Regions from separate parts of the Mesorhizobium sp. M7A.F.Ca.CA.003.01.2.1 genome, predicted to be linked through region 1. Evidence: riboswitches for the same ligand, from Rfam matches in the RefSeq annotation. Region 1 holds a riboswitch; the other holds the start of a gene.

Evidence for each region. Region 1 has a riboswitch for S-adenosylmethionine ahead of EN969_RS12440 (homoserine O-acetyltransferase). Riboswitches for the same ligand answer to the same signal wherever they lie in the genome.
Region 2: linked by a shared signal. The riboswitch ahead of EN969_RS11335 (O-succinylhomoserine sulfhydrylase) and the one ahead of EN969_RS12440 (homoserine O-acetyltransferase) in region 1 are both predicted to bind S-adenosylmethionine.

What each region holds. Positions count from the first base shown of each region.
Region 1 covers NZ_RZRA01000242.1:514-6,338, forward strand. Annotated here, with positions in the region: gene EN969_RS12420 (DUF2125 domain-containing protein) at 1-805, shown strand, start outside; gene EN969_RS12425 (sugar kinase) at 813-1,736, shown strand; gene EN969_RS12430 (prephenate/arogenate dehydrogenase family protein) at 1,744-2,679, opposite strand; gene hisC (histidinol-phosphate transaminase) at 2,685-3,794, opposite strand; SAM riboswitch at 3,932-4,009, shown strand; gene EN969_RS12440 (homoserine O-acetyltransferase) at 4,124-5,293, shown strand; partial or broken gene metW (methionine biosynthesis protein MetW) at 5,352-5,825, shown strand, end outside.
Region 2 covers NZ_RZRA01000212.1:133-6,163, reverse strand. Annotated here, with positions in the region: partial or broken gene EN969_RS11350 (Hsp33 family molecular chaperone HslO) at 1-157, shown strand, start outside; gene apaG (Co2+/Mg2+ efflux protein ApaG) at 205-597, opposite strand; gene EN969_RS11340 (ceramide glucosyltransferase) at 831-1,982, shown strand; gene EN969_RS11335 (O-succinylhomoserine sulfhydrylase) at 1,990-3,177, opposite strand; SAM riboswitch at 3,235-3,312, opposite strand; gene EN969_RS11330 (2'-deoxycytidine 5'-triphosphate deaminase) at 3,387-4,481, shown strand; gene EN969_RS11325 (ABC transporter substrate-binding protein) at 4,582-5,355, shown strand; partial or broken gene araD1 (AraD1 family protein) at 5,527-6,031, opposite strand, start outside.

The DNA of each region.
Region 1 (5,825 bases):
CAGCGGCTATCCCTTGAGCTTTACCGTCTCCTGCGACAACCTCGCCTATGAGGACGATGCCAAGAACATTGCGGCCTCAGCCGGCAGTTTCAACGCAGCCGCCCAGATCATCCAGCCTCTGTCGCCGGTTGCCAATCTGCGCGGCCCGCTCAGGACCTCCGTGCCGGACATGGTGCCGCTGTGGATCGACTGGGACAATCTGCAGGCCAATTTCAAATTGTGGTGGCCGCTGCCGCGGCGGATTTCGCTGGAGGCAGAGGGCCTTTCCGGCCAGACCGATCCGGCCGACGATACCGATCCGGTGCAACTGTTCAGTGCCGGCAAGGCATCAGGTCAGTTGCAGCCCAACGGCGAGGATATCGACTATCTCGGCAGTTTCGGCGATCTCGAGGTCGACCCCGACGCACTTGGCGGGCGCGTGCTTCCGGCGCTCGATGCCAGCGGCGACGTGACATTGAAGAACGGCGTCGCACTGATCGGCACGCGGGTGAAGAGCCTTCGTGGCCAGGCGATCGAAATCCGCAACCTTGATCTGTCGTCGGGGACGGCGCGCATCACCGTTTCGGGACCGCTCTCGGTCGATGCCGAGGGCCTGGTCAACGCCGACCTGATGATCAGGTTGAAGGACCCGAAGGCGGTGGCGGCCATCCTCGGCACCGCCATACCCGAGCAGAAAAGCCAGATCGAGCAGGGTTTTTCTGCCCTGGCGGTGCTCGGCAACGAACCGTCCATGCCGCTGAAGGTGGTCAGGGGCAAGGCCTCGCTCGGCTTCATTCCGCTGGGCAAGATCAAGCCGGTCGAATAGCTCAGCCATGGCAAAACCCGTGAAGCTGCTGAGCGTTGGCGCTTTGACGCTGGACACCATCCTGCACGTCGAGACGCTGCCCATGCATCAGGGCAAGTTCATGGCCTCCGACGGCGTCCAGATCGCCTCGGGCATGGCCACCAGCGCCGCCTGCGCTGCCCATCGCCTGGGCGCCGAAGTATCGCTGTGGGCGAGTGCCGGCGACGATGCCGTCGCCGACCAGCTCATCGCCGGCATAGAGGCCGAAGGCGTCGATTGCACCTTCGTGCGGCGCGTCAGAGGTGCCCGCTCGGCGCTGGCCTCCATCCTGGTCGACGCGCATGGCGAGCGCATCATCGTGCCGTTCTATGACAGGCTTGCCCAGGCCGATCCCGACGTCCTGCCGGTCGCCGACCTCATGGCATTCGATGCCGTTCTGGTCGATGTCCGCTGGCCGGGTGCGGCGGCACTCGCCCTGAAGGCGGCGCGCGCCATCGGCCGTCCGGCGATCCTCGATGCCGACACCGCGCCGCTGGAGGTCCTTGAGCCGTTGTTGCCGCTCGCTACGCACATCATCGCTTCGGAGCCGGCAGCGCGCATCGTCTGCGGCCAGGCGCTCGATCCGAAAACGGCTTGCGCCGATCTCGCCAGCCGCAGCGACGCTTTTGTCGCAGTGACAGGCGGCGCGGCGGGCAGTTGGTGGCACGACCGTCGCGCTGGCTGCGTGCGCCATGTCGCGGCGCCGAAAATCAAGGCGGTCGACACGCTCGCCGCCGGCGATGTCTTTCACGGCGCCTTCGCCGTCGGGCTGGCGGAAGCCATGCCGGTCGAGCAGGCTTTGCGGTTTGCCAGTGCGGCCGCGGCGCTCAAATGCCTGCGCTTCGGCGGCAGGCTTGGCGCGCCGAACCGAGCCGAGACGCTGGCCATGGTTGCGCAGACCTGGCCTGCCTGAGACAGACCTAGCCCTTCGCGGGGTGCTCGACCGCCTGACGGCCGAAATCGGGAACGTCGATGTCCTGGCCGGCTTCGATGATCGAGCGGCGCACGGCGCGGGTGCGGGTGAACAGGTCGAAGAGTTTTTCGCCGTCGCCCCAGCGGATTGCGCGCTGCAGCGACGCCAGATCCTCCGAGAACCGCGCCAGCATTTCGAGGATGGCGTCCTTGTTGTGCAGACAGACATCCCGCCACATGGTCGGATCGGAGGCGGCAAGGCGGGTGAAGTCGCGGAAGCCGGAAGCCGAATATTTGATCACTTCGGATTTGGTCACCGACTGCAGATCATCGGCGGTGCCGACGATGTTGTAGGCGATGATGTGCGGCAGATGCGAGACGATGGCCAGCGTCATATCGTGATGCTGGGGATCCATCGTGTCGATGTTGGCGCCGCAGCGCCGCCAGAACTCCGACAGCCTCTCCAACGCGTCCGGGTCGGTGTCGGGCAGCGGCGTGAAGATGCACCAGCGATTGTCGAACAGGTCGGCGAAACCGGCGTCGGGGCCGGATTTTTCTGTGCCCGCCAGCGGGTGGCCGGGAATGAAATGGACACCTTCAGGCACATAAGGCTGCATTTGCGCAATGACAGACGCCTTGGTCGAGCCGACATCGGTGAGGATCGCGCCCGGCTTCAGCGCCGGCGCGATTTCCTCGGCAACCGTGCCGGACGAGCCGACCGGCACCGAAATGATGACCAGGTCGGCATCGCGGACAGCTTCTCTCGCATCGGTGCTATAGCTATCGCCCAGCCCAAGCTCCTCGGCCCGTGCCAGCGTCGCCGCACTGCGGGTCGAGATGGATACGTGGCGGGCGAGGCCCTCGCGGCGGATGACGCGGGCCAGCGACGAGCCGATCAGGCCGATGCCGACCAGCGCGATCTTTTCAAACATCGGTGATGTCATGGTTTCTAGCTTTTCAGGAATGTCGTGAGAGCGGCGACAACGCCGCGATTGGCCTGTTCGGTACCGACGGTCATGCGCAGCGCGTTGGGAAAGCCATAGCCCGAAACGCGCCGCAATATATAGCCGCGCGCCGTCAGATAGTCGTCCGCCGCCGCTGCCGAATGTTTCTGGTCCTCTGGAAAATGAATGAGGATGAAATTGCCGACGCTGGGCGTCACCCGCAATCCAAGCTTTGTGAATTCCTCACTCAGCCAGGCCAGCCAGGTCTCGTTGTGCGCCACGCTGCGCTCGACATGGGCGCGATCGCGAATGGCGGCGATGCCGGCCTCGATCGCCGTCGCATTGACGTTGAAGGGGCCGCGCACGCGGTTGATGGCGTCGACGATGTGCATCGGCCCGTACATCCAGCCGATCCGCGCCCCGCCAAGGCCGATCTTGGAGAAGGTCCGGGTCATCACCACGTTCTCTGCGCTGCCGACCAGTTCGATGCCGGCCTCATAGTCGTTGCGGCGGACATATTCGGCATAGGCCGCGTCGAGCACCAGAAGCACGTGCCTGGGCAGACCGGCATGCAGCCGCCGCACCTCCTGGAACGGCACATAAGTGCCGGTCGGGTTGTTGGGATTGGCGAGGAACACGATCTTGGTGCGCCGCGTGACGGCGGCCAGGATGGCGTCGATATCGGCGCGCTCGTCTGTTTCCTTGATCGTCACCGGAACGGCGCCCGCCGACTGGATGTAGATCTTGTAGACCATGAAGGCGTGTTCGGTGATGACGGCCTCGTCGCCGGGCGCCAGATAGGTCTGCGCCAGCAGGCCGAGGATCTCGTCGGAGCCGTTGGAGCAGATGATGTTCTGCGGGTTGAGGCCATGCACCTCGGCGATCGCTTCGCGCAGCCGCCTGGCGGTGCCGTCGGGATAGATGTCGAGCTTGCCGGCAATCTCGCGCGCGGCTTCGATCGCCTTCGGCGAGGGCCCGAGCGGGTTCTCGTTGGAGGACAGCTTGTGGACCTTGGCGACGCCGGCAGGCGCCGTGCTCTTGCCCGGCACATAGGCGTCTATGTCCATGATGCCCGCGCGCGGGGTTGGACGTGCCTGGTCCGGTGTCTGGCTCATGTCGCAAAATCCGTCGAGAACGCTTCCTGAGGGAAGCCGCAGCGGAAATACAAGCCGTGGCCTGCAATGTCGAGAGGCGACAGCCTCCCGCCCAAGGCAGGCCGTTGACGCCGGCGCGCCACAGCCCTAGAAGGGGAGCGAACTTCCGTGGTGATTTGGCCGGTCGGCTTGCAGCCACGTTAAACAACTTGCTAAAGGGCCGTTTGCATCCTGTAACCGGCTTTGCGACCGCAATGCCGGTTTTTTGTTGTCCGCGCCGGCCGGACACCCGTATCGGCATCGACTTTCGACGAGTGCGATGCGTGGGCTCAAAGTGTGAGATGGATGTCATGGCCGTTCTGCGTGCCCGCAAAACCAACAACGAGGTCGACCAACCGTCGAGCCCGGTTTTGCGTTTTGGATCCGACAAGCCGCTCAAGCTGGACGCCGGCACGCTGCTGTCACCGTTCCAGATCGCCTACCAGACCTATGGCACGCTGAACGATGCCCGCTCCAACGCCATCCTCGTCTGCCATGCGCTGACCGGAGACCAGCACGTCGCCAGCACCAATCCGGTGACCGGCAAGCCTGGCTGGTGGGAAGTGCTGATCGGCCCCGGCAAGATCATCGACACCAATCGTTTCTTCGTCATCTGCTCCAACGTCATCGGCGGTTGCCTTGGCTCCACCGGCCCGGCTTCGACCAATCCGGCCACCGGCAAGCCGTATGGGCTCGACCTGCCGATCATCACCATCCGCGACATGGTGCGGGCGCAGCAAATGCTGATCGACCATTTCGGCATCGAGAAACTGTTTTGCGTGCTCGGCGGCTCGATGGGCGGCATGCAGGTGCTGGAATGGGCGTCGAGCTATCCGGAGCGCGTCTTCTCGGCGCTGCCGATCGCCACCGGCGCGCGCCATTCCTCGCAGAACATCGCCTTTCATGAGGTTGGCCGGCAGGCTGTCATGGCCGATCCGGACTGGCATGGCGGCAAATATTTCGAGCACGGCAAACGCCCGGAAAAGGGCCTGGCGGTAGCGCGCATGGCCGCCCACATCACTTACCTGTCGGAAGCCGCCCTGCACCGCAAGTTCGGCCGCAATCTGCAGGATCGCGAAGCGCTGACCTTCGGCTTCGACGCCGACTTCCAGATCGAAAGCTATCTTCGGCACCAGGGCATGACCTTCGTCGATCGCTTCGACGCCAATTCCTACCTCTACATGACGCGGTCGATGGACTATTTCGACCTCGCCGCAGACCATGGCGGCCGGTTGGCCGATGCCTTCGCCGGCACGAAAACCCGCTTCTGCTTGGTGTCGTTCACCTCGGATTGGCTGTTCCCGACCGAGGAGAGCCGCTCGATCGTGCATGCGCTCAACGCCGCCGGCGCATCGGTATCCTTCGTCGAGATCGAGACCGACCGTGGCCACGACGCATTCCTGCTCGACGAGCCGGAACTGTTTGCCGCGATAAACGGCTTCATCGGCTCGGCGGCCCGAGCGAGAGGGCTGAGCGCATGACCCGGAAAAATTGCAGGCTTTTCGGATCGGGATCATGCGCCAGGCGGGAGGCGAAGCCATGAGCGTCAACCGCGACCAGCGCGTCGACCTCGAAGTCGTCGCCAACCTCATCCCGCCACAGTCGCGCGTGCTCGATGTCGGCTCGGGCGACGGCTCGCTGCTCGAACTGCTGCAGGACACCAAGCAGGTCGACGGCCGCGGACTCGAGCTGTCGCAGCGCGGCGTCAACGAATGTGTGGCGCGCGGCCTCTCGGTCATCCAGGGCGACGCTGACAAGGATCTCGAATTCTATCCCGACAAGGGCTTTGACTTCGTCGTCCTGTCGCAGACGCTGCAGGCCACCCGCAACCCGAAGCTGGTGCTCGACGAACTGCTCAGGATCGGCAACCGCGCCATCGTCTCCTTCCCCAATTTCGGCCATTGGCGTGTGCGCCTGTCGCTGTTCCTCAACGGCCGCATGCCGGTGACCAAGGACCTGCCCTATTCCTGGTACGACACGCCCAACATCCACTTCTGCACCATCCGCGATTTC
Region 2 (6,031 bases), on a different contig from region 1:
CCAGTGCTCGTGCTCCAGGGACAAGATCCGCGGCATCCTCGAGGGTTTTTCCGCCCAGGAGATCAAGGACAGCACCGAAGACGGCGGCATCCACGTCGCCTGCGAATTCTGTTCGAAGCAATATGATTTCGACCCGGCGGAATTTGCGGCCCAGTAGAGTAGAAACCACGCCTCACCGGTCGCTCCGCGGCCGGTGAGGCGAAATCAATTCACCGTCCGCCGCGTCCCCGGCAAGTCCAGCGAAAACGCCGGAATGGCGATGTCGAACGTCTCGCCCCGCTTGTTGCGCATCGTGTAATGCCCGACCATGATGCCGGACGGTGTCGAGAGCGGGCAACCGGACGTGTACTGGTAGCTGTCGCCGGGATTGAGTTCGGGCTGGTCGCCGACCACGCCGGGGCCGCGCACTTCCTCGACCCGGCCGGTGCCGTCGGTGATGTGCCAATAGCGCGACAGAAGCTGCACGAAATCGTCCGACTGATTGTCGATCGTTATCTGATAGCCCCAGACATAGCGGTTCTCCGAGGGATCCGAACGGTCCTCCAGATAGAACGGCCTGACCTGCACTTCGATGTTGCGCGTGACGGCGCTATACATAAGCGGCTCCAAAAAACGGTTCCAGCGGAACTTTCGGCGCTCCGTGCGGTTAGGTCAACCGATCGAAGCCTCCTCTGGCCGGCCTCGCGGGCAGGTGCCGACAAAGAATGTCATTTAAGTGACATATGACAATGATGGTGTGCGCGGACTGGTGACGCGCGACTCGGGCGCTCTGCTGAACTGTTGAAACCGGTCATCTTGCGGACCGGTTTTCCTGGAGTGACCGGATCTCGATGCAACTCACTCTCATAGCCGCCACGCTTTCAACCGTCCTCATCCTCTCGAATCTCGCCAGCATCGTGCTCGCCGTGTCGCGTCTGAGACGGCGTCGCACCATTGCGCCGCCGGCCGGCAAGCCGCGGCCGGTGTCGATCGTCGTGCCGTCGCGCGGCGTCGAGCCGTTCACGCAGGAGACGCTGGAGCGCGCCTTCTCGCTCGACTGGCCGCGCTATGAGCTGATTTTCTGCGTCGCCCATGCCGACGATCCGGTGATCAAATTGATAAACAGGACGATCGTCCGGTTTCCGAAAGTGCCGGCCTGGCTGCTTGTCGGCGATGACCGCATCAGCGCCAATCCGAAACTCAACAATTGCGTCAAGGGCTGGGAAGCGGCGCGGCACGACTGGGTCGTCCTGGCCGATTCCAACGTGCTGATGCCGAGGGACTACATCCAGCACCTGATGGCTGCCTGGCGGCCCGGCACCGGCCTTGTCTGCTCGACGCCGATCGGCTCGCGGCCGGCCGGCTTCTGGGCCGAGGTCGAATGCGCTTTCCTCAACACGCTGCAGGCGCGCTGGCAATATGCCGGTGAGGCGCTCGGCCTCGGCTTTGCCCAGGGCAAGAGCATGCTCTGGAACAAGCCGATGCTCGATGCCAATGGCGGCATCCGCGTGCTGGCCGCCGAGATCGCCGAGGATGCCGCTGCGACCAAGCTGGTGAACAGTCTCGGCCTGCGCGTCAATCTCGTCGCCGCCCCCTTCGAGCAGCCGCTTGGCCGGCGCTCGTTTGACGAGATCTGGTCGCGTCAGGCCCGTTGGGCGCGCCTGCGCCGCGTCACTTTCCCGCTGTTCTTCGCACCCGAAATCCTGACGGGCGCCGTGGTGCCGCTGGTGCTTGCGCTGATTGCAGCGGCAAGCGCCGGCTTCAGCCTCTGGGCAACCGCCCTTGCCGTGCTGGCGGCCTTCTATCTTCCGGAGTGCGCCCTGGCCTGGTCCAAGGGCTGGTACCTGTCGCCACGCATGGTCGCCGCGATCATGGCGCGCGACCTGATCCTGCCGGCGATGTGGGGGCGCGGTTGGCTCGGCGGCGCCGTCGACTGGCGCGGCAATGCGATGACCATCGGCACCAAGACGGCCGAGCTGGAAGAGACGCCGTCCGGCGCCTGAAGGCCTCCTACCTGGCCTTCAGCGCCTGCGCGATGTCCTCGAGCAGATCGTCGGCATCCTCCAGGCCAACCGACAGCCTGAGCGTGCCCGGCCCGATGCCGAGCTCGGCGCGCGCCTCGTCGCTGAGATTTTTGTGCGTCGTCGTCGCCGGGTGGGTGATCAGGCTCTTGGCGTCACCGAGATTGTTGGAGATCAGGACGATGTCGAGCGCGTTCTGCAAGGCGAAGGCCGCCTGCTTGCCGCCCTTGACGTCCAGGCAGATCAGCGTCGAGCCGCCCGACATCTGCTTCTTGACGATGTCGGCCTGCGGATGGTCGGCGCGGCCGGGATAGATGACGCGCGCGATTTCCGGCCGTTCGGCCAGAAAATCCGCGATCCGGCCGGCACTTTCCGTCTGCTGGCGTACGCGCAGCGGCAGCGTTTCCAGGCCCTTCAGCAGCGTCCAGGCGTTGAAAGGCGAAAGGCTTGGGCCGGTATGGCGGAAATAGTCGTGCAGGTTCTCGTCGATCCACTTCTTGTCCGACAGGATGACGCCGCCGAGACAGCGCCCCTGGCCGTCTATGTGCTTGGTCGCCGAATAGACGACGATATGGGCGCCGAGCTGCAAGGGCTTCTGCTGCAGGGGCGTGGCGAAGACATTGTCGACGATCAGCCTGGCGCCGATCGAATTGGCAAGCGAAGCGACAGCGGCGATATCGACCACTTCCAGCGTCGGATTGGTCGGGCTTTCCAGGAAGAACAGCTTGGTGTTCGGCTTGATCGCCTTTTCCCAGTTGGCGATGTCGGTGCCGTCGACCAGCGTCGCCTCGATGCCGTATCTCGGCGCCAGCGTCTCGACCACCCAGCGGCAGGAGCCGAACAGCGCACGCGCCGCCACGATATGGTCGCCGGCCTTGGCGCTGCACAGAAGGGCGGCCGTCACCGCGGCCATGCCCGACGCGGTGGCGCGCGCGTCTTCCGCACCTTCCAGCGCGCACATGCGCTTCTCGAACATGTCGACGGTCGGATTGGCGTAGCGCGAATAGATGAAACCCGGCTCTTCGCCCTTGAAACGGGCTTCGGCGGCTTGCGCCGTTTCGTAGACATAGCCTTGGGTGAGATAGATCGCTTCTGACGTTTCGCCGAAACCGGAACGCAGCGTTCCGCTGTGCACGAGTGCCGTCTGAGGCTTCCAGTTGCGCTTCTTGGTGCTCATCGCTTTTCTTCCAGACACAAAAAAACCGGCCGCGAAAGTCGCAACCGGTCCATACGGCCTTGCGGCCCGACGGTCCTTTAGCGACTTGTTTAACGTGGCTGCAAGCCGACCGGCCAAATCACCACGGGATAACGACCCTTTAGACCCGCACCGCGCTTGCGTCAATTGCCGGCTTCATTAAGAGGTTTGTACCAAGCAGGAGTGGAGCCTTGCGGCAGACAGGCATTCTTCCCGACCAGGACATATCGGCGCTGCTCCAGTCCGGCGCGCTGAAGTCGGCGCGTGCGCTCGACACCGACCAGATCCAGCCGGCCAGCCTCGATCTCAGGCTCGGCGACAAGGCCTGGCGGGTGCGCGCCTCCTTCCTGCCCGGCCCCAATCACAAGGTCTCGGAAAAGCTCGACCGGCTGCAGCTGCACGAGATCAATCTGGCCGAGGGCGCGGTGCTGGAGACCGGCTGCGTCCACATCGTGCCCCTGCTTGAAAGCCTGGCGCTGCCGGCGGACATTTCAGCCTCGGCCAATCCGAAGAGTTCGACCGGACGGCTCGACATCTTCACCCGCGTCATGACCGATCGCGGCCACGAGTTCGACAAGATCGCGGCCGGCTATCATGGCCCGCTCTTTCTGGAAGTCAGCCCGCGCACCTTCCCGATCGTCGTCCGCACCGGGTCGCGCCTGTCGCAGATCCGTTTCCGCACCGGCAATGCGCTGCTCTCCGAAGCCGAGTTGCACGACCTGCATCGCACGCAGATGCTTGTCGCCACCGAGCCGCCGAACATTTCCGGCGGCGGCATCGCGCTGTCGATCGACCTCAACGGCGATCAAAGCGGCTTGGTCGGCTATCGCGGCAAGCATCACACCGGCCTCGTCGATGTCGACAAGCGCGCGGCCCAGGAAGTCGTCGACTTCTGGGAACCGATCCACAAGAGCGGCGCCGGCGAACTGGTGCTCGACCCCGATGAATTCTACATCCTCGTCAGCCAGGAGGCGGTGCATGTGCCGCCGCTCTACGCCGCCGAGATGACGCCCTTCGATCCGCTGGTCGGCGAATTCCGCGTCCATTATGCCGGCTTCTTCGATCCGGGCTTCGGCCATTCCGCATCCGGCGGCACCGGCAGCCGGGCGGTGCTGGAAGTGCGCAGCCATGAAGTGCCGTTCATCCTCGACCACGGCCAGATCGTCGGCCGGCTGGTCTACGAGCATATGCTGAAGCGGCCGCAGGCGCTCTACGGCACCGATCTCGGCTCCAACTACCAGGCGCAGGGCCTGAAGCTGTCCAAGCATTTCCGCGCCGCGCGCTGACCCTCATTGCCCCAAGGCAAAATACTTGCCTGTACCGGCTCGCCATGCTTGGCTGCCTTGCCGCCCGTCAAGCTGGCGGCGTTCAAGGGGAACCAAGAAAATGCGATTTTCGAAATGGGTCATATCGGCGGCGGGCGCTGCCATGCTGGCAACACTGGCCGGCTCTCTGTCGGTGCAGGCGGCGGAGAAAATCAAGATCGGCACCGAGGGCGCCTATCCGCCGTTCAACACCATTACCGCCGACGGCAAGGTCGAAGGCTTCGACATCGACATCGCCAATGCGCTGTGCGCGCAGATGAAGGTCGAATGCGAGATCGTTACCCAGGACTGGGACGGCATCATTCCCGCTTTGCAGGCCAAGAAGTTCGACGCCATCATCGCCTCGATGAGCATCACCGAGGAGCGCAAGAAGCAGGTCGCCTTCACCAACAAATATTATACGACACCGCTGGCTCTGGTGGCGCCGAAGGACACCGATCTCACCTCGACCGAACCGGCGGCCCTTGCCGGCAAGACGGTCGGTGCCCAGGCTTCGACCACGCAGGCCGACTATGCCCAGAATGAATATGGCAAGGCGGGCGCGGAGGCCAAACTCTATCCCACCCAGGAAGAGGCGATCACCGACCTGACCAACGGTCGTCTTGACGCCGTGATCTCGGACAAGTTCGTGCTGATGGATTGGCTGAAGAAGGCAAGCGACGGCTGCTGCAAGCTGGTCGGCGACGTCAAGGGCACCGAGACCCAGGCCGGCATCGCCGTGCGCCTGGACGACACGGCCCTGCGCGACAAGCTCAACGCGGCCATCGACGCGATCGTTGCCGACGGCACCTACAAGAAGATCCAGGCCAAGTATTTCGACTTCGATATTTATTGAGGCAGAGGCGCCTTTTCCTTCTCCCCTTGTGGGAGAAGGTGTCGCCGGAGGCGACGGATGAGGGGTGTTCCAGGGAACGCCAACGTTTCACTCCGCTGGAACACCCCTCATCCGTCTCGGCGCTAACGCGCCGATCCACCTCCCACTTGGGGAGAAGGAAAAGGCGCGCTCTCAAAGCGCCTTCACAGCCACCTTCACCGGCTGCTCGATCTCGAGCGGGTTGCGCAGCGGCAGGCCGAAATCCCCGGCCTCGATCTCGAAGACATCGCCGGCCTCGGTCGTGATGCCGTCGGCGAAGGACAGCGTCGCCGTGCCGAACATGTGCACATGCACGTCACCCGGCTGGCGGAAGGCCGCGTATTTGAAATGATGATGTTCGAGATTGGCGATGGTGTGCGACATGTTCGCTTCGCCGGACAGGAACGGCTTTTCCCACAGCACCTCGCTGTCGCGCACGATGCGCGAGGTGCCGCGGATGTCGGACGGCAGGTCGCCGATCAGGATCTCCGGCCCGAACGAGGCGTTGCGCAGCTTGGAATGCGCGAGGAACAGATAGTTCACGCGCTCGGTGACGTGGTCGGAAAACTCGTTCGACAGCGTGAAGCCGACGCGGAAAGGTGCGCCGTCGTCGCCGATGACGTAGATGCCGGCGACCTCGGGCTCTTCGCCGGCGTCC